DNA from 3 places in the Mesobacillus sp. ABV4_180 genome. Region 1 is predicted to be linked to each of the others. Evidence: riboswitches for the same ligand, from Rfam matches in the RefSeq annotation. Region 1 holds a riboswitch; each other region holds the start of a gene.
The links. Region 1 has a riboswitch for thiamine pyrophosphate ahead of tenA (thiaminase II). Riboswitches for the same ligand answer to the same signal wherever they lie in the genome.
Positions count from the first base shown of each region.

Region 2: linked by a shared signal. The riboswitch ahead of thiT (energy-coupled thiamine transporter ThiT) and the one ahead of tenA (thiaminase II) in region 1 are both predicted to bind thiamine pyrophosphate.
Region 3: linked by a shared signal. The riboswitch ahead of thiM (hydroxyethylthiazole kinase) and the one ahead of tenA (thiaminase II) in region 1 are both predicted to bind thiamine pyrophosphate.

Region 1 is NZ_JBSWTJ010000001.1:829,251-837,423, forward strand. It holds gene ACXAEA_RS04055 (tetratricopeptide repeat protein) at 1-536, shown strand, start outside; gene tenA (thiaminase II) at 654-1,343, opposite strand; TPP riboswitch at 1,458-1,566, opposite strand; gene trxB (thioredoxin-disulfide reductase) at 1,802-2,749, shown strand; gene ACXAEA_RS04070 (NUDIX hydrolase) at 3,253-3,711, shown strand; gene rapZ (RNase adapter RapZ) at 3,748-4,641, shown strand; gene ACXAEA_RS04080 (gluconeogenesis factor YvcK family protein) at 4,638-5,621, shown strand; gene whiA (DNA-binding protein WhiA) at 5,724-6,671, shown strand; gene ACXAEA_RS04090 (HPr family phosphocarrier protein) at 6,695-6,952, shown strand; gene clpP (ATP-dependent Clp endopeptidase proteolytic subunit ClpP) at 7,006-7,611, opposite strand; tRNA gene ACXAEA_RS04100 (tRNA-Arg) at 7,932-8,003, shown strand; gene ACXAEA_RS04105 (hypothetical protein) at 8,161-8,173, shown strand, end outside.
Region 2 is NZ_JBSWTJ010000001.1:3,566,442-3,574,614, reverse strand. It holds gene ACXAEA_RS18275 (GNAT family N-acetyltransferase) at 41-580, opposite strand; gene ACXAEA_RS18270 (dicarboxylate/amino acid:cation symporter) at 705-1,979, shown strand; gene ACXAEA_RS18265 (histidine kinase N-terminal domain-containing protein) at 2,066-3,196, opposite strand; TPP riboswitch at 3,437-3,543, shown strand; gene thiT (energy-coupled thiamine transporter ThiT) at 3,650-4,249, shown strand; gene ACXAEA_RS18255 (FeoA family protein) at 4,483-4,707, shown strand; gene feoB (ferrous iron transport protein B) at 4,704-6,716, shown strand; gene ACXAEA_RS18245 (FeoB-associated Cys-rich membrane protein) at 6,738-6,899, shown strand; gene ACXAEA_RS18240 (helix-turn-helix transcriptional regulator) at 7,050-7,514, shown strand; gene ACXAEA_RS18235 (universal stress protein) at 7,610-8,128, opposite strand.
Region 3 is NZ_JBSWTJ010000001.1:3,759,906-3,768,078, forward strand. It holds gene thiE (thiamine phosphate synthase) at 1-89, opposite strand, end outside; gene thiD (bifunctional hydroxymethylpyrimidine kinase/phosphomethylpyrimidine kinase) at 62-898, opposite strand; gene thiM (hydroxyethylthiazole kinase) at 900-1,715, opposite strand; TPP riboswitch at 1,787-1,896, opposite strand; gene ACXAEA_RS19195 (hypothetical protein) at 1,964-2,113, opposite strand; gene pepT (peptidase T) at 2,246-3,478, shown strand; gene liaG (LiaG family protein) at 3,644-4,510, shown strand; gene ACXAEA_RS19210 (DNA alkylation repair protein) at 4,577-5,284, opposite strand; gene ACXAEA_RS19215 (LytS/YhcK type 5TM receptor domain-containing protein) at 5,408-7,138, shown strand; gene ACXAEA_RS19220 (LytR/AlgR family response regulator transcription factor) at 7,142-7,873, shown strand; gene ACXAEA_RS19225 (carbon starvation CstA family protein) at 8,049-8,173, shown strand, end outside.

The sequences.
Region 1 (8,173 bases):
GCATGGAACCTTGGGCTGATCAACCAGGCGTGAAGTTCGAAACCCAGGTATCTGCCATCCTGAACCAGCTGAACAGTGATTATCCGGAAGAGCGTCTATTTGCCCTTTTCCTTACATCTGTGTCCGCAAAAAAGAAAGAAATACTCGAAGCGGATAAATCCACAGATAAAATGACGGAAATGGAAAAATCGTATCTTTCCTACCTGGCATCAGGCAAGTTGAACAGCAGGAAAGAGGAGGTCAAAGGCGCGCATGAAACGGCTAAGCTCCTGTACGACCACCACCGGCCAATCAGCAAAAATGAAGCTGGCGTCTACATTATGTGGTTTTCAGTATTCGAGCAGGCAGCGAAAGCAGGCTATGACTTCAAAAACAAGAAAGCATGGGCTGCGGCAGTTGACTATCTCTGGGATAAGCTAAGAAATATCAAGACATCCAAACAGGCAGTCGCGAAAAAATACGGATTGTCTGTCTCCACGCTATCCAAATATATTAATTTGGCAAACGAGTTCCTTCAGGAAGAAGACAGCATGTAAAATAAAGGCTAGCCCATCTGATTGGCAGAAGGGCTGGCCTTTTTTTGTACTTCGACAATAACTCTATTTCTCTTGTGACCTGTACGCTTTATTCCCCTGGCATGAAAATTTCCCAGCTTACCTTACGAGGGCTTTGTAATCGTTGATTTCCCACCCTTCAAGCGTGTAGGCCATTTCCCAGAATTGCAGCTCGTAATGGCTGCTAATCAAAAAATGCTGTTTCATTTTTTCTCTTTCATTTTCCGATGAGCTCTCTGCCAGTTTATCCAAAAGATTGAGCTGCTCTTTCACAAGATCGCCAAACCAGTCGCTTCCATAGGCCGAGATCCATTCCTGGTAGATCGTGGTTTCTGGCGTTGCATTCTTAAGCTTTTCTCCAATCTCATAGTAAATCCAGTAGCAAGGCAGAATGGCGGCAATGATTTCACCAAGACTTCCTGATGCGGCCACCCGGTAAAGGTGGGAGGTATATGCATAGGCTGTCGGTGCGGGTTCAAAGCTTTGCAACTCTTCCTTTGTGACCCCAAGCTGTCCTATAAATTTCTCGTGTAAGCCAAGCTCAGCCTGATATGTACCCTGGGCATGGGCAGCCATTCTGGATGTTGTAGCCAAATCCTCCGCGCGTGAAGCAGCAATCGACTGGATACGAGCGAAGTGGGAAAGGTAATAAGAATCCTGCAAGACATAATAATGAAAGCTTTCAAGTGATAATGTTCCATCGGCGATTCCCTGTACGAAAGGGTGGTTGAAATTTGCCTCCCAAATCTTGTTTGCTTCTTGACGAATGATCTGTGTAAAACTGGACATGAAAAAACCTCCTTAGATTTCAGCATCCTCAGGTTGAAGGATACTTTTTTCCAATAAAAAAACCACTTTCTGCAGGCAGAAAGTGGTCGTATTGGCAGCAAGTAAAATCGATAAGCTCCAGATACTCCACTTCCCTACGCTGGTATGATCCAGATCAGGTTCAAAGGGTCTTAAAGTTTCACTTTAATCTCAGCCTTAGCAAAAGGCTCCCCTAGCAGATTTGCATTATAAGTGTTTATTTGTAAATCATCATAACATCCTGCGTATTTATGTCAATATTTTAAACAGATCCTGTCCATCAAACCATTTTTGGCAAATAAGTGAACACGATCATTTTTCAAGCATATTTTTGGACTATATGCTTCCTGTTTTATAGGATATGTTTAGGCAGGAAATACTATTTTCGAATGAAAACCGAAAATGATTGCGGATTATGATATTCAAAGGAGTTGTACACCATGTCAGAAGAGAAAATTTATGACGTCATTATCATCGGTGCGGGTCCGGCAGGGATGACGGCAGCTGTTTATACATCACGTGCGAACTTGTCGACGCTGATGCTTGAGCGCGGCGTACCGGGCGGACAGATGGCTAATACAGAGGAAGTTGAAAACTACCCTGGCTTCGACCACATCCTGGGACCGGAACTTTCGACCAAGATGTTCGACCACGCAAAAAAATTCGGTGCGGAATATGCTTACGGTGATGTAAAGGAAGTCATCGACGGCAAAGAATATAAAACGATCAAGGCTGGAAACAAAGAATATAAAGCACGCTCGATCATCATCTCTGCAGGTGCTGAGTACAAGAAGCTTGGCGTTCCTGGCGAACAGGAGCTCGGGGGCCGCGGCGTTTCTTACTGTGCAGTTTGTGACGGTGCATTCTTTAAAGGAAAAGAACTTGTGGTAGTCGGCGGCGGAGACTCTGCGGTTGAAGAGGGTGTATATCTGACCCGTTTCGCTTCAAAAGTGACGATCGTTCACCGACGCGATGAGCTTCGCGCGCAAAAAATCCTTCAAGACCGTGCATTTGCCAATGACAAGATTGATTTCATCTGGAACCATACTGTCAAGCAAATCAATGGGGACGGAAAGGTTGGCAGCGTGACACTTGTTTCCACACAAGATGGCGAAGAAAAAGAATTCGCGGCTGACGGTGTTTTCATTTATATTGGAATGGTTCCGCTGACGAAGCCGTTCGAAGGCCTTGGAATCACAAACGGCAACGGCTACATCGAAACGAACGAGCAAATGGAAACGAAAGTTCCGGGCATCTTCGCAGCTGGTGATATTCGTGAAAAAACACTTCGACAAATTGTTACAGCAACGGGTGATGGCAGTATCGCAGCCCAGAACGCACAGCATTATGTCGAAGAGCTCGTTGAAGAATTAAAAGCAAACGCATAATTTTTATGGACTGCTGAATCTGTCAGAAATTAATTGGTAAAAACAGCATGTCTCGGCATAAATTAACAAAACGTAATTAGATATTAATTCTTCTGTAACAGTAGTGAAACAATCATGGGGTATTATAGAAGTAGAAATTGACCCCCTTTTAAAAATATAATCCTTTGACGGCACAGGTTATCCTGTGCTTCTTTTTTTACATAAAAGTGAAACAGGCTGCTTCCAGGGATTATAACACCTCTCCTAGTCGACCATACTTCTAATTGACAATCCTTAACAAAAATATCATCTTTGTATTCATTGTGGCGAAAATCTAAAAATAGTATAATGGAAAGAATAAAAGTTCGGCGTATGATCAATGGCTGTTTTCGCATTGAGCACTGCTTTTATATTAGCTTACAGCGTTTTCATCAAAAGCAGTTATAGCAAAATGTCCAGCTTCAGTGTCTAAAACATGAAGGTATGTGATTGGGCACGTATGTATATTTGAAGAGGTGGAATCGATGCAGCGCGTGACGAATTGTGTTTTGGTAAAAGATAAAAAAATTTTACTGCTGCAAAAGCCGCGCCGCAATTGGTGGGTGGCTCCGGGCGGGAAAATGGAACCAGGAGAAACCGTGAAGGATTCCTGTGTCAGGGAATTCCGCGAAGAAACGGGCATATACTTGAGAAACCCGCAGATTAAAGGGATTTTCACGTTTGTCATCAAAGAAGACGATCAAGTGGTGTCCGAGTGGATGATGTTCACTTTTTACGCTACTGCAGCGGATGGAATCAACCTTGATGAATCGGAGGAAGGAACGATATCCTGGCATGACCTCGATACCATCAAAGATCTTCCGATGGCTGCAGGCGATTATCATATCCTGGATTATATGGTCCATGGACAGGGTATTATCTACGGAACCTTTACTTATACACCGGATTTTGAGCTGATCAACTACAGGCTCGATCCTAATTGATATCGTATTAAACTTCATTTTCAGGGGGAAAGAGAAATGAGTACCGGTTCAACTACTGATACCCAGCTCGTGATTATTACAGGGATGTCTGGCGCTGGAAAGACCGTCGCGATCCAGAGTTTTGAGGATTTAGGATTTTTCTGCGTGGATAATCTGCCGCCAACATTGCTGCCGAAATTCCTTGAGCTAATGAAGGAATCAGGCAATAAAATGAATAAAGTCGCACTTGGCATGGATTTGCGCGGCCGTGAGTTTTTTGACTCGCTGTTTAAAGCGCTTGATGATTTGGCTGAAACTTCATGGGTTGCACCGCAGGTATTGTTTCTTGACGCTGATGATTCAACGCTTGTGCGCCGTTATAAAGAAACAAGGCGTTCACACCCGCTGGCTCCATCCGGACTTCCGCTTGAAGGCATTCAGCTTGAGCGCGAGCTTCTGGAAGAGCTGAAGGGCAGAGCACAAATCATCTATAAAACAACTGACATGAAACCGAAGGAGCTTCGTGAGAAAATCCTTGAGGAGTTTTCAGTCAATAAAAAGACCATTTTCACCGTAAATGTGATGTCTTTCGGATTCAAGCATGGAATTCCGATCGATGCTGATTTAGTTTTCGATGTGCGCTTTTTGCCGAATCCGCACTATATTGATCATATGCGTCCAAAAACAGGTCTTGATGAAGATGTGTCGACATATGTTTTGAAATGGAACGAAACGACCAAGTTCCTTGAAAAGGTGACGGACCTTTTGAGCTTCATGCTTCCGCATTACAAGCGAGAAGGCAAGGCCCAACTGATCATCGCCATCGGCTGCACAGGCGGACAGCATCGCTCTGTTGCACTTGCTGAACATATCGCCAAGTTTTTCGAGAAGGACTATCATACTCGTGTGACACACCGGGATATTGAAAAAAGGAAGGGACAGACCACATGATGACGGACCGACAGCCAAGAATCGTCATCATCGGGGGAGGAACCGGCTTGCCAGTCCTTCTTCGCGGCCTGAAGAAATACCCTGTTGATATCACCGCGATCGTGACAGTTGCCGATGATGGCGGAAGTTCAGGCAGGCTTAGGGAGGATATGCATATTCCTCCGCCTGGTGATATCCGAAATGTCCTTGCTGCACTGTCAGACGTGGAGCCGTTGATTGAAGAGATGTTCCAGCACCGGTTCAATACTTCTAATGAATTGTCCGGCCATTCTCTTGGGAACCTGATTCTTGCGGCAATGACATCGATTACCGGTAACTTCGTCCATGCCATCCAGGAAATGAGCAAGGTCCTGAATGTGCGCGGCAAGGTGCTCCCGGCAGCGAACAGAAGTGTCATGCTGAATGCGGTAATGGAGGATAACAGCATTGTCAGGGGCGAATCGAAAATTCCTTACTCGGGTAAAAGGATCAAGAGGGTATTCCTCAATCCTGAAGGTGTCAAGCCGCTTCCGGAAACGCTCCAGGCAATCAGGGAGGCTGATTTGATTGTCATTGGTCCAGGAAGCTTATATACGAGCATCCTGCCAAACCTTCTAGTTAAAAAACTGGGGAATGAAGTATGCAAGGCCCAGGGGCGAAAAGTGTATATTTGCAACCTGATGACGCAGGCAGGAGAGACACATGACTTTGCTGCCAGTGACCATATAAAAGCAATCTATGACCATGTAGATTGTGCTTTTATTGATACAATCCTTGTTAACAGCGAAACCATCCCGCCGGATGTCGAGCTCAGATACAAGGAGGAGCTTGCCCAGCCTGTTCATTTTGATCTTGATATGCTGATGTCCCTTGGGGTTGAGGTTGTCCAGGAGGAAATCGCTGAACTCGAGGGCAATGTCATCAGGCACGATACAAAAAAAGTAGCAGAAATTTTATATTCTATGATTTTAAATGAAACCAAAAAGAGATATAACGCGTAAATAGAGGATGCAAGCGTTTGTCTTCTTTCGGACCAGTATAAATATCGTCGAAGCTTTTAAATAAATCAGGTTGCTGCGCTATACAAATTAGGGGGTGAGAAGGTGTCGTTCGCTTCGGAAACAAAAAAGGAACTCACGAATATTGACGTGAAGGGCTGCTGCGCAATCGCGGAACTGTCCGCTTTGATCCGGATGAATGGTTCCCTTTCCTTCTCAAATCGCAAACTCATCGTAGACATACAGACTGAAAATGCCGCAATTGCAAGGCGCATCTATACTTTGATCAAGAAAAGCTATCAGGTCCAGGTGGAACTGCTGGTGCGCAAAAAGATGAGGCTGAAAAAGAATAATGTTTATATTGTCCGCTTGAAGGAATCAGCCAGAGAAATTCTGGAGGATTTAAAGATTTTAGGAGAAGGCTTTGAAATCATTCATGAAATTTCGCCAGAATTGGTGAAGAAGAAATGTTGTAAGCGTTCTTACCTTAGAGGCGCATTCCTGGCAGGAGGGTCTGTCAACAATCCGGAGACATCTTCCTATCATCTTGAAATAGCCTCTATGTACCAGGAGCATAATGACTCATTATGTGAATTGATGAATACCTTTGGCCTGAACAGCAAAACGCTTGAGCGGAAAAAAGGTTTTATCACATATTTAAAAGAAGCAGAAAAAATCACCGAGTTTTTGAATATCGTAGGCGCGATCAACGCGCTGTTAAGATTCGAGGATATCCGGATTGTACGTGATATGAGAAACTCAGTAAACCGACTGGTCAATTGTGAAACAGCAAACTTGAACAAGACGATCGGGGCGGCCCTTAGGCAGGTTGAAAACATCCGATATATTCGCGATTCGGTAGGCCTTCACATTTTACCGGATAAATTGAGGGAAATAGCCCAACTTCGGGTCGATTACCAGGATGTTACTCTGAAGGAATTGGGCGAGATGGTAACAGGCGGAACAATCAGTAAATCAGGAATCAATCACCGGCTCCGGAAAATAGATGAGATAGCAGAAAAACTGCGTGCCGGCCAGATCATCAATAAATAGAGGGTTAGAGGAGGAAAACACAAATGGTCGAAAGACAAGTGCAAGTCAAGCTCAAAACAGGTTTACAAGCTCGTCCGGCAGCATTGTTCGTACAGGAAGCAAACCGGTTCTCGTCTGATATTTTCCTTGAGAAAGACGGAAAGAAAGTAAACGCAAAGAGCATCATGGGACTGATGAGCCTTGCCGTAAGCGCAGGCGCATCCGTTAACTTGATTGCAGACGGAAATGACGAAGACGAAGCTTTGGAAAAGCTGGCTGAATATATCCAGAAGGAAAACTAGAATTTCCACTAAAAAACTCGCTCCTGGCACTCAGGAGCGAGTTTTTAATCTGTTTATTTATCTTTCTTTTCTTCTAGTACATTGCGAGTGATGATTTGGTCAACAAGACCATATTCCTTCGCACGTTCAGCAGTCATGAAATTATCGCGGTCAGTGTCTTTCGCGATGACATCAAGCGGCTGGCCAGTGCGCTCTGAAAGAATCGTATTAAGCTTTTCACGAAGGAAAAGGATGCGCTTCGCAGCGATTTCAATTTCTGTCGCCTGTCCCTGAGCACCGCCAAGTGGCTGGTGGATCATGACTTCAGCATTAGGAAGGGCATAGCGCTTGCCTTTCGTTCCGGCAGCAAGCAGGAATGCACCCATGGATGCAGCCATACCGATACAGATTGTCTGGACATCAGGCTTGATGAACTGCATAGTATCATAGATTGCCATGCCGGCAGTGATGCTGCCGCCCGGGCTATTGATGTAGATGGAAATGTCTTTTTCCGGATTTTCAGCTTCCAGGAAAAGCAGCTGAGCTACGATTGAATTTGCAACATTGTCATCAATCCCGCTTCCCAGCATAATGATGCGATCCTTTAAAAGGCGGGAATAAATATCATATGCCCGTTCGCCCCGATTCGTTTGTTCAATAACTGTAGGAATCAAGTTCATGTGTTTTTTCCTCCTTTAACATAAAGATCATTCATTGCCATTTTCATGGCAGATAGCAGGCTGGCATAAACTGGATCGTTTGCCATAATACCTATGTAATTTTAATGATACACGCATGGTCAATGAAGGTCAAACGAATCGCTTACAAAGCCTGCATAAACAGTTCGACAATAATGTATATTCCAATTTGCTGTACCGTATCCATCTTACCCAACAATAACATTTTTAAACGATTCCAATGGTCCCTCTTCCAAAAAACATTCTTGCAAACAAGGGAAACATACCCTATAATAGGTAAGCGTAACGCTAACTTTATACATGCCCTCGTGGTGCAACGGATAGCACGTAAGATTCCGGTTCTTGAGATGTGGGTTCGATTCCTGCCGAGGGCGTCCTAAATCCCCCAGCGCTTAATTTAAGCGCTGGGGGATTTTTATATGCTTCTATTTATTTTTTGTAAATTAGGTAAATAAGCACAACTTGTATAGGTGATTCAATCAAACAAGTCCTCCTGTCTTTTCATAGTGTATAAAGAGACTGTCTAAAGTCTTGAAAAAATATG
Region 2 (8,173 bases), 2.7 Mb from region 1:
AGATGATCAGCAACTGCTTATTGGGGCATGCTGGATGCAATCATCCCCACTCTCTTGCAAGAAGGCCGTAAACAATCAAATCATGGAAGGCTCCGTTTAAATATTCACCATCCCGTATGACTCCCTCTTGAATAAAACCCATTTTTTCCGGAATGGCCCTGCTTTTATGGTTGTATTTTCCGCAGCGTATTTCGATCCGGTTAAGCTGCAGATCAAAAAAAGCATGTTTGATTACTGCCTTTACAGCCCTCGATGTTATACCCCTCCCTTGCATTTTTTTAGATAAATAGTAGCCGATGCATGCAATGGAATTATTCCAGTCAATTGCATGGAGACTGACCGTTCCTGCAAGGATTCCTCTGTACTTGATAGCAAAATGAAAGCCACTCCTTTCATATAAATTTTTCTGCCATATTTGGATTACTGAATAAAATTGTTCTTGAGTACGCATGGAATCAACCCAGGGCAGCCATTGACGTAAGTAGTGCCTGTTCGAATCCACCAGCCAGAATAGTTCCCCGGCTTCCTGAAGCTCAAAATTCCGCAGTTCAATTTCGGAATCAACCTTTATAGACAGCATAGTAACCTCCTGAAATCCTCTTCTGGTATTTTCAGCCATTAAAATTTTCAGCGTTTATCTAAAAGAAATGAGGGAATAAATCACTACGATGTTTTTTACACTTTTTTAATCTGGGAGGAAAATTATGAAATTAACTACAAAGATTTTGATTGGTCTTGGTCTTGGTGCCTTGACAGGACTGATTTTAAACATCTTTTCACCCGATTTGTTTTCTATTTTAGATAAATTTCTATTTACGCCGCTTGGCAAGACCTTCATCAATTTAATCAGTATGCTGGTCGTGCCGATTGTCTTGTTTTCGATCATTCTCGGAACTGCCGGATTAGGGGATCCAAAGAAGCTCGGCAGGATAGGCTTTAAGACGGTAAGTTACTTTTTAGCAACGACAGCCATTGCCATTATCATTGGTCTTGCTCTGGCCTATTTGATTAAGCCCGGATTGATGGGACAGTTCGATACAAGCGGTGCAGAATTCAAGGCTGAAAAGGCTCCGCCGGTAAGCGAAACTTTCTTAAATCTTATTCCCGTAAACCCGTTTGAAGCACTGACAACTGGCAATATGCTGCAAGTTATTGTGTTTGCTTTATTCATTGGAATCGCGTTAACAGCCCTTGGAGAAAAGACAAAAGGGGTATTGCACCTAATTGAACAGGGCAATGATATTATGATGTATCTAGTGGGACTAGTGATGAAATTTGCTCCATACGGAACCTTTGGCCTTATTGCAACGGCAATTGGAAGCCAGGGAATCCAAGCAATCAAAGCGATGGGGGTATATATGCTTGTCGTTGTACTCGCTCTGGTTGTACATGCGCTCGTCACTTATGGATCCAGTGTATACTTGCTGGGAAAGAAGAATCCGTTCTGGTTCTTCAAGCAATTCTCTCCAGCGATGGGGGTTGCATTCAGTACATCGAGCAGTAACGCCACACTCCCTGTATCCATGGAAACCGCACAAAAGAATCTGCGCGTTCCTGAATCAGTGAGCAGCTTTGTCCAGCCGCTTGGCGCAACGATCAATATGGATGGGACAGCAATCATGCAAGGGGTTGCGACCATTTTTATCGCACAGGTATATGGTGTGGACCTTTCGATGAGTGAGCTATTAACGGTTGTATTAACGGCCGTGCTGGCGAGCATTGGGACCGCAGGTGTTCCGGGAGTCGGCTTGATCATGCTTGCGATGGTGCTTCAATCAGTCGGGCTTCCAGTTGAAGGTATCGGCTTAATCCTCGGTATCGATCGTCTACTGGATATGGCCCGAACAGCGGTCAATATTACCGGCGATGCAGCATGTGCTGTCATCGTTGCTGAGTCCGAGAAAAAGCATATTGTAAGAACAGAAAAAACGAAAGTCAAAAGTGTGGCGAACAACCGTTCACTGGAGTATTCCGAATAAAACAAAAAAGACCCAGCTGTTGGTAAGCTGGGTCTTTGTTATGTGGCCGGTCAAGCCCAATATTAATTTGAAGATCAAAAAATGAACTAACTCTCATTTCCCGTAAGAGGCAGCAGCATAATAAAAGACGTTTTTTCAGGTTCCGATGAACAGGCAAGAATCCCTTTATGCTTTTCGATGATTTCCCTGCAGACAAACAAACCAAGTCCGGTTCCGAGCGTTTTTGTGGTGACGAATGGCTCGAAGATCGTCTTTAGCAGATGGTCTGGTATGACAGGGCCATTGTTTGAAATCTCGATTTTTATATGGGTGTCATTCACGAAAAATCCTTTAATTTCAATCTTTGGATCGGCGCGATACTGGCTTAGGACATCGATTGCATTAAAGATGATATTGATGAGAACCTGGCGGATTTCGTCTGAGTAGCCGTACAGGTCCATATCATCCGCTACATCCTTGATAATCCTCACATTCGTGTCGAGGATGCTTGGGTACAGGAAATTCAAGACTTCATCTATCATTTTATTCAATGAGAATAGGTCTTTTTCTTTTCCGATGAGTTCCTTTTTGGACAGGAGCAAAAACTGTGATATTCGGAAATTCAGCTGTTCCAATTCACTTGAAATGATGTCAAGATACTTCATATCCTCATGTTCCGATCTCAGGAGCTGGATAAAGCCCTGGATGGAGGTCAATGGATTGCGGAATTCATGGATGAAGCTTGAAGTCATTTGCCCCAGCAATGTCAATCTGTCCTTATGGGTTGAATCGATGAACTGATTTTTTTCCTCGATAATCTTATTTTTTTGTTCATTATAATAAGAAACAGCGTAGTACAGGAAAGTGTCAAAGCAGTAATTAATCCGGTCAATCGTATCCTGCAGGTCTTTCCACTCCATGTTTAATTTATGCAAGTGCCTGTAAACGATAGAGCGTCCAGAGTTAACATTATAAACAAAGTCGCCAATATTAATTTCCGCCCTCACCCGTTCGTCTCCCACCATGAATGCAAGCTTTTGCAGATGTTCCTCCAGTTCTTCATTTGACTTTGAAAAAACAGAAAGAATGATAGCGTACATTTCTTCGGCGTTCTTGCTTACTTTTTCTTTATACGGGTCATCTTCGGATACTAATATATTTTCATTCCAGTCGGCAATAAGGTTTTCTTTTTCACTAGTCAGGAAGCTAAGCAATCGGTTCTCCGTAATTGGCAGCATTTTATTAAGTCCCCCAGTTATTCTATTCCGTATAAGGATTCGAGGGAAATGGAGAAATCCCTTTGTCGAATATTAAGAAGATGCGGTGAAAGCAGTCGAATAGCTAAAAATATGACAAAAGTCGCATTTTTTTAAGATGTGCCAATCGGGAATCGACACTATTGCCACTTTTGGGGCTGAAAAGATTTGTGCTTGTTATTCTTAAAAAGAAATAGTATATTCATAGTGTAGAAATTAAATAATAACCACAAGGGGAGCTGCCAAGTGCAGCTGAGAGTGAGCGGACGAGTTCTTACCCTTTGAACCTGTTAGTTAATGCTAGCGTAGGAATGTGGATGCGATAGGAAAGCAATCTCGGGAATCCTGCATCGATCCCAGATTGCTTTTTTTGTTTCTGAAGCAGAAAAGGCGTGTTGAAAACGGACCTCATTCTGAAAAGAAGGAGGAATAGAAATGAAGCAAAAGCAGACGTTGTTTTTAGTGGAAGTTGCGGTATTTTCCGCTCTGGCTTATTTGTTGGACTTGTTTTCAGGATTTTTATTTTCAAGGATCTGGCCGCAGGGCGGTTCAGTATCGATTGCGATGGTACCTGTATTCATTATGGCATTCCGATGGGGAGTAAAGGGAGGAGCCTTGACGGGCCTTCTGCTTGGACTTTTGCAGTTCATCCTTGGCTTCTCGCAAATTTATCATCCAGTACAGGGAATCATCGATTACCTCGTAGCCTTTTCGGTTCTTGGGCTGGCTGGCATTTTTGCTGGACAAATAAAAGGGAGCATCCAAAATGGCTATAAGAAAAAATGGATGGGGCTGGTTTTAGCCGGAACATTGATCGGCAGCATGCTGCGGTTCGTCGCTCACTTCTTTTCTGGCTGGATTTTCTTTGGAGTATGGGCGCCAGAAGGACAGCCAGCATGGCTTTATTCGATCATCTACAACGGCACCTACATGCTTCCAAGTATGATTTTAAGCGCAATTATTATCATTCTTGTCATTGGTTACGCCCCTTACAGAATGGTTAAATCCACTCCTGTAAGCAAAAAAACAATCTAGGAAGAAAACGAGGAGAGCTCACTGGCTCTTCTTTTTTTTGCATTCTATACCTGCGCAATTTTTAAAAATATGTCAATTGTATGGATTTTGCACTAAGTGGATGTAAATCAAGGGTGTTCTGTGACTTAAATCACAGTAAAAGTAAGGAATTATTGTTTTAATAAAGAGAATCATTCTCATTTAGAAAGTTTCTACTTTTTCACAAATATTATGAAATAAAAAAGGTGATGGCTATGCTGGGAAAATTAAAGACTGGTGAAAAAGGCCGGATCATGAATATTGCAGGTGCTGATAAATTTGTCAGGAGGAGATTGCTCGATTTGGGTATCGCTGAGGGTTCTGAAGTATGTGTGAAATGCATCCTGCCATTCGGTGGTCCTGTGATGGTTGAATCCTGCGGACAGTGCATCGGGATCCGCCGCAAAGAAGCACTAAGAATCGAAGTGGAGCGGTTATGATGAATATTGCGATCATCGGTAATCCCAATACGGGTAAAACTTCATTGTTTAATAATTTAACAGGATCCTATGAATATGTAGGCAACTGGAGCGGCGTCACAGTCGAGAAAAAAATCGGGCAGTTCAAGAATGGAAAAGGCCAGCTGATTGACCTTCCTGGTGTTTATACTCTTAATCCACTCTCAAAGGATGAAGGTGTCGTCACGAACTTCTTCCTTAATGAACACTTTGAAAAATTACTAAACATCCTCGACGCATCCCAGCTAAGGAGAAACCTTCATCTTACCTTGCAACTATTAGAATATGGTGCTCCTGTCATAATTGGTTTAAATATGATTGACGTAGCAAAAAACAGGGGACTTCAAATCGATATTGAAAAGCTTGCCGCAGCGCTGGGAGTTGGGGTTGCTCCGGTGGTTGCAAGATCCGGTAAAGGCTGCACAGAGCTTGCGGAGATGGTAACAGGCGATTTTAGCGGAAAGAGAAAGAACAATCTTGTATACTACGGAAATGCGATTGAAGAGGGCATCCTGAAGCTAGGCACCATGTTGGATGGACGTACAGAACAACCTGCACGCTGGCTGGCTCTCCAGTTGTTCGAGGGGAATCCCTATGTAAAAAGCTATCTTGAAAAATATCTGCCTCCAGAAGAAATCGAAGCATTGATTCTGAGTGTTTCTGCATCCCATGCACAGCAAACAGGAGAAACTCAAATGCTAGACCGGGTAATCCACCAGAAACGCAGCGAAGTAGCAGAGAGGATTGTTGCAGTATCTGCCACCAGGATGGAAGGTGAAAAAGTGCCTTTGACCGAAAAGGTAGATAGGATCGTCACGAATCAATTCATAGGTATCCCGCTCTTTCTATTCCTGATGTACATCATGTTCATGCTCACCTTTGACTGGCTGGGCTTTCCGTTATCTGACATATTGGATTCGTTTTTATCTGGTCCGATAACTTCAGGGATTACTGCTGCGCTTTCATCTGCAGGCACATCTCCATTTATAAAAGATTTGGTTCTTGATGGAATCATTGCCGGAGTTGGCGGAGTGCTCTTTTTTGTCCCGCAGATCTTCATTTTATTTTTCTTCATATCACTGCTGGAAGACTCTGGATATATGGCAAGGGTCGCTCTCGTAATGGACCGCCTGATGGAATCAGTAGGATTGAATGGAAAGGCATTCATCCCAATGATGATAGGTTTTGGCTGCAATGTGCCAGGCATCATGGCTGCAAGGACCATCGAAACACCAAAGGAGAGACTGATGACAATCCTGCTGACTCCCTTAATGTCATGTTCAGCCCGTCTGCCGGTCTATGCTTTATTTGTCGGAGCTTTTTTCTTGCAGCATAAAGCTCTTATCGTTTTAAGTTTGTATGTGCTCGGAATCGTGGTCGCGCTCATTCTAGCAAAGGTATTCTCAAAAACCTTATTAAAGGGAGAAACATCCCTCTTTGTAATTGAGCTGCCACCTTACAGGTTGCCTCAAGCGAGAGCGCTGTGGAGGAGCACGTGGGATAAAGGAAAAGGATTCGTAAAAAAAGCGGGTACATTTATATTTGCTGGCTCGGTCCTGATCTGGCTGCTCGCCTATGCCGGCCCGGAAGGTTTGAATGTAAGCATGGATGACAGTTACCTAGCTGGGCTTGGAGGTATTATTGCACCATTATTAGCACCTATAGGCTTCGGCACCTGGCAGGCAAGCGCCTCTCTTTTTACAGGATTCCTGGCGAAAGAGGCCATTATTTCCACAATGAATATCATTTATTTTGTACCTGATGAAGCAAGCTTGCAAGGATTGATGGCATCTCATTACACTCCGCTGTCAGCATACAGTTTCATGGTTTTCATCCTGCTTTATATCCCATGCCTTGCGACAACAGCTACCATTTACAAGGAAACGGGCTCTAAACGCTGGACAGCCTTTTCAATAGGATATGCTCTAGTGATCGCTTATCTTTTGTCTTTAGCCATTTATCAGGGAGGCAAGCTTTTTGGTCTTAGCTGATCTGGGAAGGAGGATGAAGTTATGTTAGCGAACATTCTAATCGGCGGAATTATTTTCGGATATGCAGCATGGTCCTTCTACCGGTTCATCAAAAAATCAAAGGAAGGAAAATGTGCATCCTGCTCCATCCAGAGCACCTGCTCAAGCAATTGCAGCATGGATCAGAGGAAAAAACTGAAATAGAGCTAAAAGGAATGCAGTCCGCTGCATTCCTTTTTTCTGCAGTAATTCTTACTTGTAAAATAGAACTTTTAGCTAAAAAGTAAAAAGTATTTTGAATTCTAAAGAAAAGAGTGTAAAATTACACTAAAAGAACGTAAGGGAATGAAGCGGATGACAAGGGATGAAATCATCGTCAGGGTTTCGGATAAAGTAAGAATGCTCAGGGCAGAAGTGGGTTATACACAGGATAAAATGGCGGATATCATAGGTATTTCCAAAAAAACGCTTGTCCAGATTGAGAAAGGCCGCGCGCAGGCAGGCTGGGCAACTGTCGTAACCATCTGCGCATTGTTCAGGGAATCAGAAACGATACAATTCTTATTCGGTAATGAGCCTCTTGAAGTATTGGAGACGATTGCCCACGAGGGATCGGATTACCGAAAGGAAAAAACACTTGGCGGTAAAGTATGGTGGAGGGAAATTGCTCGTTCAGGCGGCTTTGTGCTGCAACAAAACATACTCAGTCAGCATTACAGGATTTTAGATGTTGATGATTTCCGGATTTTCAGCAGCTTTGAGGAAAAAGAAACAATGGAGCGCCTTGATGAACTGGCTGCAGAAGCAAGGAATAGTTAGTTTAATAGGTCCAGAGGTTTTTATTTTGATCGATGTACTGAAAAGAGAATGAGCATTTATTAAAGCCGGGTTTTAGCGACCCGGCTTTAATGTGTTTATTTGGCTATCAAAACGTGGCAGTTAGCCTTATTCGCTACCTTTTGACTGACTCCGCCGAGCAGTTTACGCTTGATTCCCTCATTACCGGATTGGCCAATGATGATCAAATCCGCATTTACTTCATTTGCGTATTCACAAATGGTATCTGCTGGGTTTCCCTCAAGTATGGAAAAATGGGTGTCAATATTAACAGCTTCCAGCTCCGCCTTTGCGTTGTTGAAGGCTTGTTCCGAACTATTTGTAATGATCGCATGTTCAGATTTATCAAGGGCACCTTGCTCCATCGCCAGAGGGGGTACCTGGATTCCATCTGCTGGAAAGTTATTGATTGGCAATGGTTCAACAGGACGTCCGGCTGATTCCATTTTCTCAGTTCGGACTTTCTCTTCAAATACATGTCCTACAAATAACTGAACTCCATCAAGGTTTTTTGCCAATTCCTTAGCTAATTGCAATGCTTTTTTTGCTCCATTTGAATCATCGTATGCGAGTACCATTTTGTTAATCCCTGACATATTGACCAACCTCCATGATTAAAACATCTTTCTCTTTTTATACCC
Region 3 (8,173 bases), 2.9 Mb from region 1:
GATCCCGGTTCTTTCAAACAATTCGTGCTGCCAGCAATAAAATATACTTTTAGCAAACTCTTCATTTGTTCGGGACTGATTCTCGCCATGATTCTGCCTCACTTTCTCTTTTTCTATTAAAGGCCCAGTGGTTCGTAGGCCCATGGCCATTTCCGATTGTGAGCGGATTAGCGATTGCCGCGTGGATAAATTCCTTTGCTGCAGCTGCTGCATCATGGACCGAAAAACCTTTTGCAAGCTGTGCAGTAATCGCTGCGGAAAAAGTGCAGCCAGTTCCATGAGTGTTCATTGTAGGGATCCTCGGTGATGAGAAAGATGAAAATCCTGTACCGTCAAAAAGGATATCGACGGATTCAACCTCGTCCTCGTCATGACCGCCTTTTATGATGACATTTTTCGCTCCCAGGGCATGGATTTTTCTTGCTGCTTCCTTTTTCCCCTCCAGATTTCTGATTGACATTCCAGTCAATACTTCAGCTTCAGGAATATTCGGGGTAATGACGAGGCAGAGCGGCAGCAACTGACTTTTCATCGTTGAGACAGCAGCCTGCTGTAGCAACGGCGCTCCACCTTTAGCGATCATGACGGGGTCCACCACGACCTTCTCCCAGCTGAATAATTTTATTTTTTCCGCTGCCGCTTCAATGATCTCTGCATTGAAGAGCATCCCTGTCTTCAAAGCGTCCGTCCCCATATCCTCTCCAATTGATTGAATTTGTTTGGCGACAGCTTCTGCTTCCATCGGAAAGACGGCCTGGACTCCAAGAGTATTTTGGGCAGTTACAGCTGTCAAAGCCGACATCCCAAACACATTCAGTTCCTGAAAGGTTTTTAAGTCTGCCTGAATTCCGGCACCGCCCCCGCTATCAGATCCCGCGATTGTCAAAGCCTTTTTCATCTCAATTTACCTCCTGCAGATTGATTGAAATTTTACTATTAAGATCTTCTTTATTAATCAGGTACAGCTGGTTCAGAAACTCAGCCTGGAAGCTCCCTGGGCCTTGTGCGGCACATTTCTCAGCGGCCATTTCCGCTGCTGCGCCGTATATTGCCACTGCGGCAGATGCTGCCTTGAGAAAATTTCTTTCAACAGCAGCAAAAGCACCAATGACAGATGTAAGCAGGCATCCGGTTCCCGTCACTTTCGTGAGCATTGGGTGCCCATTATGGACAACAATGGCTGATTGCCCATCCGTAATGATGTCGTCTTTTCCAGTTAACACGACAACCGTCTTCAACTTTTGTGCGGCGGAAATGGCAAGCTCAAATACATTGCCACTGGATTCACCCGCATCAACACCCCTGATACTCCAGTGTTCACCGGCAACATTAGCAATCTCTGACGCATTCCCCCTGACAATCGAAATCTCTAATTCTTCCATCACCGTTTTTGCTGTTTCGGTCCGATAAGCTGTCGCTCCTGCACCAACTGGGTCAAGAATGATGGGAACTCCCTTCTCATTAGCGGACTTTCCGGCAATCACCATTGCTTCAACCACATCCGGCTTCAACGTCCCGATGTTGAGGACAAGACTTCCAGCCATGCTCGCCATTTCGGCAACTTCTTCATGTGCATAAGCCATCACAGGCGATGCCCCCAGTGCCAGCAAGCCATTGGCCGTGAAATTAGTGACCACGACATTTGTAATGTTGTGAACAAGCGGTTTCTCTCTGCGAACTCTTTCTAAAAAACTGGCAATTTCTTTTTTATCCATTCTCAAAACCTCCTTTGAATATAAAAAAGCCAGATCCACAAAATGGACCTGGCTTAAAAGCAATGTAAGAAAAACATCTCTTACTACTTTCCTACGCTGGTATTACCCAGATCAGGTCCGAAGGGTTAAAAAACATGGCGTTTTTCTCTCAGCCCGCAACAGGGCACCCCTAGTAGTACAACGAATATTCAATTAGTTTAATCGTAGCTTTAAGATTTATATATGTAAAGTGAAAAATAAAAATCCATTTATTTTTCGTCTTTTACTTTTTCGACCTTTCCCTCAGCAAGATCGTCAAATGGAGTGTAGTGGTTTTCCGGTAATCTTCCCGAACGGATTTTTTTAAAAATAGAATAGAAAACTACAAACAGAACAATTGCCGTGAGTAAATATCCCATACCCCTGTCTCCTTTAATCTTATTATACAGCATCCCGGATGCAGAAATTGGAATTTTCATTCTTTTTAAAATGGTCTTCTTAAAATTCTATGCTAATATGAAAATATACATACGAATGGGAGTTGAAGGGAATTGAAAAACGAGATTATTGAGCGATTTACCACATACGTAAAAGTAGACACACAATCAAATGAAAATAGTGAAACATGCCCTTCTACACATGGCCAGATTACTCTTGCCAATATGCTTGTAGAAGAACTGAAAATGATTGGCATGGAAGATGTGACGATTGATGAGAATGGTTATGTGATGGCGACACTTCCTGCCAATACTGAGAAAGAGGTGCCAACGATTGGTTTCCTTGCCCACGTGGATACGGCGACCGATTTTACCGGCAAAAATGTCAATCCACAGGTGGTTGAAAATTTCGATGGCAATCAAATCATCCTGAATAAGGAATTGAATATCATCCTTTCTCCGGCGGATTTCCCAGAGCTTCCTCAATATGAAGGACACACCTTGATTACGACTGATGGGACGACACTCCTTGGTGCGGATAACAAGGCTGGAATTGCAGAAATCATGACGGCGATGGCTTATTTGATCAACCATCCTGAAATCAAACATGGAAAAATCCGTGTTGCTTTTACGCCGGATGAAGAAATTGGCAGAGGACCGCATAAGTTTGATGTTGAGGCTTTCGGTGCGAAATTCGCTTATACCGTGGATGGCGGCCCGCTTGGTGAGCTTGAGTATGAAAGCTTTAACGCAGCGGGTGCAAAGCTGACTTTCAAAGGCAAGAATGTCCACCCTGGCACGGCAAAAGGAAAAATGGTGAACTCAGCTAAAATTGCGATGGAGTTCAACAGCAAGCTCCCTGCCGAAGAAGCACCAGAGCACACCGAAGGATATGAGGGCTTCTTTCACCTCAGTTCCATACATGGTGATGTAGAGGAAACAACGCTGCACTATATCATTCGCGACTTTGACCGTGATAGCTTCCAGGTGCGAAAGGATTTAATGCAGAAAATCACCAATGAACTACGACTTCTATACGGTGAATACCGTGTTGAACTTGAAATGAACGACCAGTACTACAACATGAAGGATAAAATCGTGCCTGTTAAGGAAATCGTCGACATTGCTTACGAGGCAATGGAAAACCTCGGAATCAAACCAATCGTCAAACCGATTCGCGGAGGAACTGATGGATCGCAGCTAAGCTATATGGGACTGCCGACTCCAAATATATTTACAGGCGGTGAGAACTTCCACGGCAGATTCGAATACATCTCTGTGGATAATATGCTCAAATCCGTAGAAACAATCGTGGAAATCGCTAAACTATTTGAAGCGAAAGCTTAATTAACTAACAAGAAGCCAGATTCCGCAACGAACGGAATCTGGCTTTTCTGCGACTAGAATAAAATCAGCCTCAAGTCGTATCCTGAATTAATTCCGTGGTGCATTGGGGAGAGGAATGATTTGCCTTATTCTGTATATAGAAATTGATTGAGAGGAGATTTAACAATGATTAAACGAATTTTAATAATCTTTTTGGTGATTACCGGTGCTTATATCGTGTTGAATTACATGCTCGACGGCAGCGGAATTAACCTTTCGAAAACAGAAGACGCTGAGAAGGTGAGCAAGCAAACTGAAAATATTTCAATTGATATTTCCAGTGTCGAGACGCTGATCGTGCCAGAGGACCGAGATGATATCCGTGCCGAATTAAAAGGCAAAGGGTCGGTTAAAGTTGATCGGCATGGCGATGAAATCGAAGTTGCGGTTAAACGAAAAGGTTTCTTCTGGTTTAACTGGTTTGAGATGGATAAGACTACACTGACTGTCTATATTCCTGAAGACTATGAAAAAGATATGAATATTGAGCTTGGCTCTGGTGAGGTTGTTTTTAAAGGAGCCTCTGCAGATGAACCTATGAAATTAAGGGACCTGGCACTTAATATCGGTTCAGGAAGCATCATATTGGAAAATTTCGATGTTGAAACACTTGAGCACCAAAGTTCATCAGGCGAAGTTGAGATGCATTCAATTGTTGCTGATTCAGGCATTTTCGAAGTCAGCTCCGGAAGCGTCGAAGTAGAAAATTTCTCGGGAAAACTTGATGCCGATGTATCCTCAGGTGAGCTGGAAATCCAGATGGACCGATTGACAGATGACGTTAACCTAAACGTAAGTTCAGGCAAAATCGAACTGGATTTGCCTGATGATGCCGATTTTACGTTGAACGGAAAAATAAGCAGCGGAGACCTATCGAGCGATTTCCCGCTTGAAAATAAAGACGAATCCGATAACCGCCTTCGCGGAAAGCATGGAAGCGGAAAATATGAGATTAACGCTGACGTTTCAAGTGGTAATATTGATATCTATTAAAGAATACAATTCAAATTAGGATTCATAAATGAAACGAAGCCTGGTTGCCATCAACCAGGCTTCGAGTTAACATATACACGTCTTTCGCTTTGCACCAACCTTGTTCAGGCCAGCGACTTTCTTGATATAATCAGCAGCGACCGGTACTTTGCAGGCTGTCTGCCCGACATCGACATGGACCTTTCCAATTTTCCCAGCAACTTCTCTCGCTTCATCGTGCAATGCCTCAAAATAAGCACCTACGGAGATTACAAAGCTGTTCATCACATACCGGACTCGATTCTTCTCATGATGAATGGTGCTTTCAACTTGATGTAAAAAGTTTTTGATTTCCTCAAGATCCAATTCCTCATCTGGTGTAATTGATACATAATTCGAATATGTACTCCATCCACAAGTCGCAATCATTTCTTTATCGGACTGCATCCACTCCACAGCCAGCTCATGAGCAAACGGACTCTCCGCTGCAACGCCAGCAACCGTATATTCAGCAAGCATATACCAGTAGGCCTTTTCCGCCCAATTCTGTAAAGTTTTTTTAGAAATCAGTTTTGGGTTGATGGACAATCCGGCTAAATACATTGCATCACTATTGCCTGTTTCGTACAAAGCATAGGCTAGTTCCTGATCCTTTTTCACCGTTTTGACCAGTTTTTTTAAATCCCCAACCCTGACACCGTAAAATGGTTCACTCGCTCCATGGCGAATCAGTGTTTGCTTTGTTTGCTCCGAACCCATTTCCTCAAGCTTTGCCATTACTTGTTTTAGATTCATCCCAACACCGCCCAGACATTTTTTTATCATTATATACCAAAAATTGAAAGCATATCTTAATATCTTTTTTTTCCCCATACGTTCAATTAAAATGGATACAAACACATCCTGAGGTGTACGGCTATGTTCGAATTACTGATTACGATGCTGGAGCGGCTCGGCATCATTGTGACAATTGCATTCATTTTAACTAGATTCCGCTTTTTCCGGGGTTTGATTTACCATGATTCCCTGAACCGGCGCCAGCAATATTTGGCGATTGTTTTCTTCGGTTTTTTCGGGATTATTGGAACTTATTCGGGCATGAGCTTCAATACCGATACACTCCAGTTCAACCGCTGGGCGGCTGACCTGGCTTCAGATGAGGCGATCGCCAACTCTCGTGTGATTGGCATTGTCATCGCCGGATTGCTTGGCGGGTATAAAGTCGGGATCGGGGCGGGAATCATTGCCGGTTTCCATCGTTTCACTCTTGGCGGTTTTACCGCGCTCGCCTGCGGTCTTGCCGCCATTGTGGCCGGAATTATTGCCGGCAGGTTTCAAAAAAAGAAATACGTCAATCTGACGACTGCCTTCATGGTCGGAGCCATCGCGGAAACCGTCCAAATGTTGATCATCCTATTAATGGCGAAGCCTTATGATAAAGCCATGACGCTTGTCGAGATTATCGGAGTCCCAATGATCGTGGCGAACGGTCTCGGTTCAGCATTATTCTTAATGGTGATAAAAAACGTTGTTTCTGAAGAGGAGAAAGCCGGTGCCATGCTGGCGCAGAAAACACTTCGGATTGCCGACCAGACCCTCGCATACTTGCGTAAAGGGATCAATCCTGACTCTGCACGGGCAGTCTGCCAGATCCTCCACAATGAGGTACAGACAAGCGCCGTGGCGATGACGAACCAGACCGGTATTCTTGCCCATATCGGAATTGGCGACGATCACCACCGCTCAAGCAGTCCGATTCAAACACAGATTACCAGAGATGTGCTGAAAATGGGCAAGCTCGTGATCGCGAACGATGAGACAATCCATTGCCGTCAGCAAAACTGCCCGCTTGGAGCTGCGGTCATCGCGCCGTTAAAGCTGCGCGATGAAACGATTGGAACGCTGAAGTTTTATTTTAAATCGGAAAAAGAAATCACAAATATCGTCATTGAGCTCATATCCGGCCTCAGCAATCTTCTCAGCAATCAGCTTGAAATCGCCGAGGCAGATAAAGCCTACCAGCTCGCCAAGGAAGCTGAGGTAAAAGCATTGCAGGCCCAGATCAGCCCTCATTTCCTTTTCAATACGCTGAATGTCATCACATCACTGATCAGAATCGACCCTGCCAAGGCACGTCAGCTGCTTGTTTCGCTTTCCCATTTCCTGAGGCAAAACCTTAACGCGACAACAGTGACGACTACTTCACTCGAACAGGAATTACGCCATGTGAAGGCCTATCTTTCGATTGAAGAGGCCCGTTTTGTGGAAAAGCTGAGAGTTACTTACGATATTGAAGATAAGGCTCTTCTTGTAAACATTCCTCCGCTGACGCTGCAGCCAATCGTTGAAAATGCGGTTAAGCATGGAATAAAGAATATGGATCAGGACAGCCACATCCATATCGCCATCCATAAAGACGAACAAAGCACAACCGTAACCGTTGAAGATAACGGACAGGGGATGAGCGAGGATCGCATCCATCAATTAGGAAAGCAAATTATCGAATCTGAAACAGGGAGCGGGATCGCACTCTATAACGTCAACAGAAGGCTGAAGATGAAGTATGGAGAAAGAGCTTCTCTCAGAATTGAAAGTGTACCTGGGAAGGGAACGAAAATTTCTTTTTCCATTCCACAAGTGGAGGAATGATCGATGGAAAATATGATACGGACTTTGATTGTTGATGACGAAATGTACAGCCGGGATGAATTGAAGCACTTGTTAAAATCATTTCCTGCCATCCATGTTGTTGGAGAAGCTGAAACTGGTGAAGCTGCAGTAATGAAAGCCTTGCATCTTCATCCCCATGTTGTCTTCCTCGATGTGGAAATGCCAAAAATGAATGGGATGGAAGCAGCCAAATCACTGATGGAATTGAAAAAAGCACCTTTGATCGTCTTCGCTACCGCCTATCCGCAATTCGCGGCAGAGGCGTTCAGATATGAAGCAGTCGACTACCTGCTTAAACCCTATGACGAAACTCAGCTGAGTGAAACGATCCAGAGAATCGAGAAGCACTTTCAAGCTCCAGCAGAGCCTGAAAGCAGCAAGCCCCCAGGGAAACTTGCAGTTGAGGGCGACGGTGAGATTTTTTATCTTGACCCGAAAGAGATCCTTTACATATCCAGGGAAGAAAAATTCTCGAAAATCATGACGAAAACAAGAGAGTACGAAACGAAAACTCCTTTGAAGGATCTTGAAAGCCGGCTTCTGCCCTATTCCTTTTTCCGCATCCATAAAAGCTACCTTGTAAATCTCGATTATGTCATCCGTCTTACTCCATGGTTCAACGGAGCATACCAACTGGAAATCGCAGGGCGTGATGAATTATTATCAGTGAGCCGAAATTATGTAAAAGCACTACGGACACAACTGGAATTATAATAATTAACTTTTTCAAAAAGCATCAATTTGGTGCTTTTTTCGTTTTTTAATGCATGTAAATCGCCCATTCCTGCATTTCATCCCCACTTTTCTGCATCTTGTTCACAATTCAGCCATATTTTCTAGTACTCTATTATACTTATGTAAACGCATACATTTCATAAGGAGGTTTCATATGTATACCTTTCTAGCTGGTATCGCACTATTGATTATTGGTTATTTTACGTATGGCAAGTTTGTAGAAAAGGTTTTCGGGGTGAACGAAACTCGTTCCACACCGGCTTTCACTCATAAGGATGA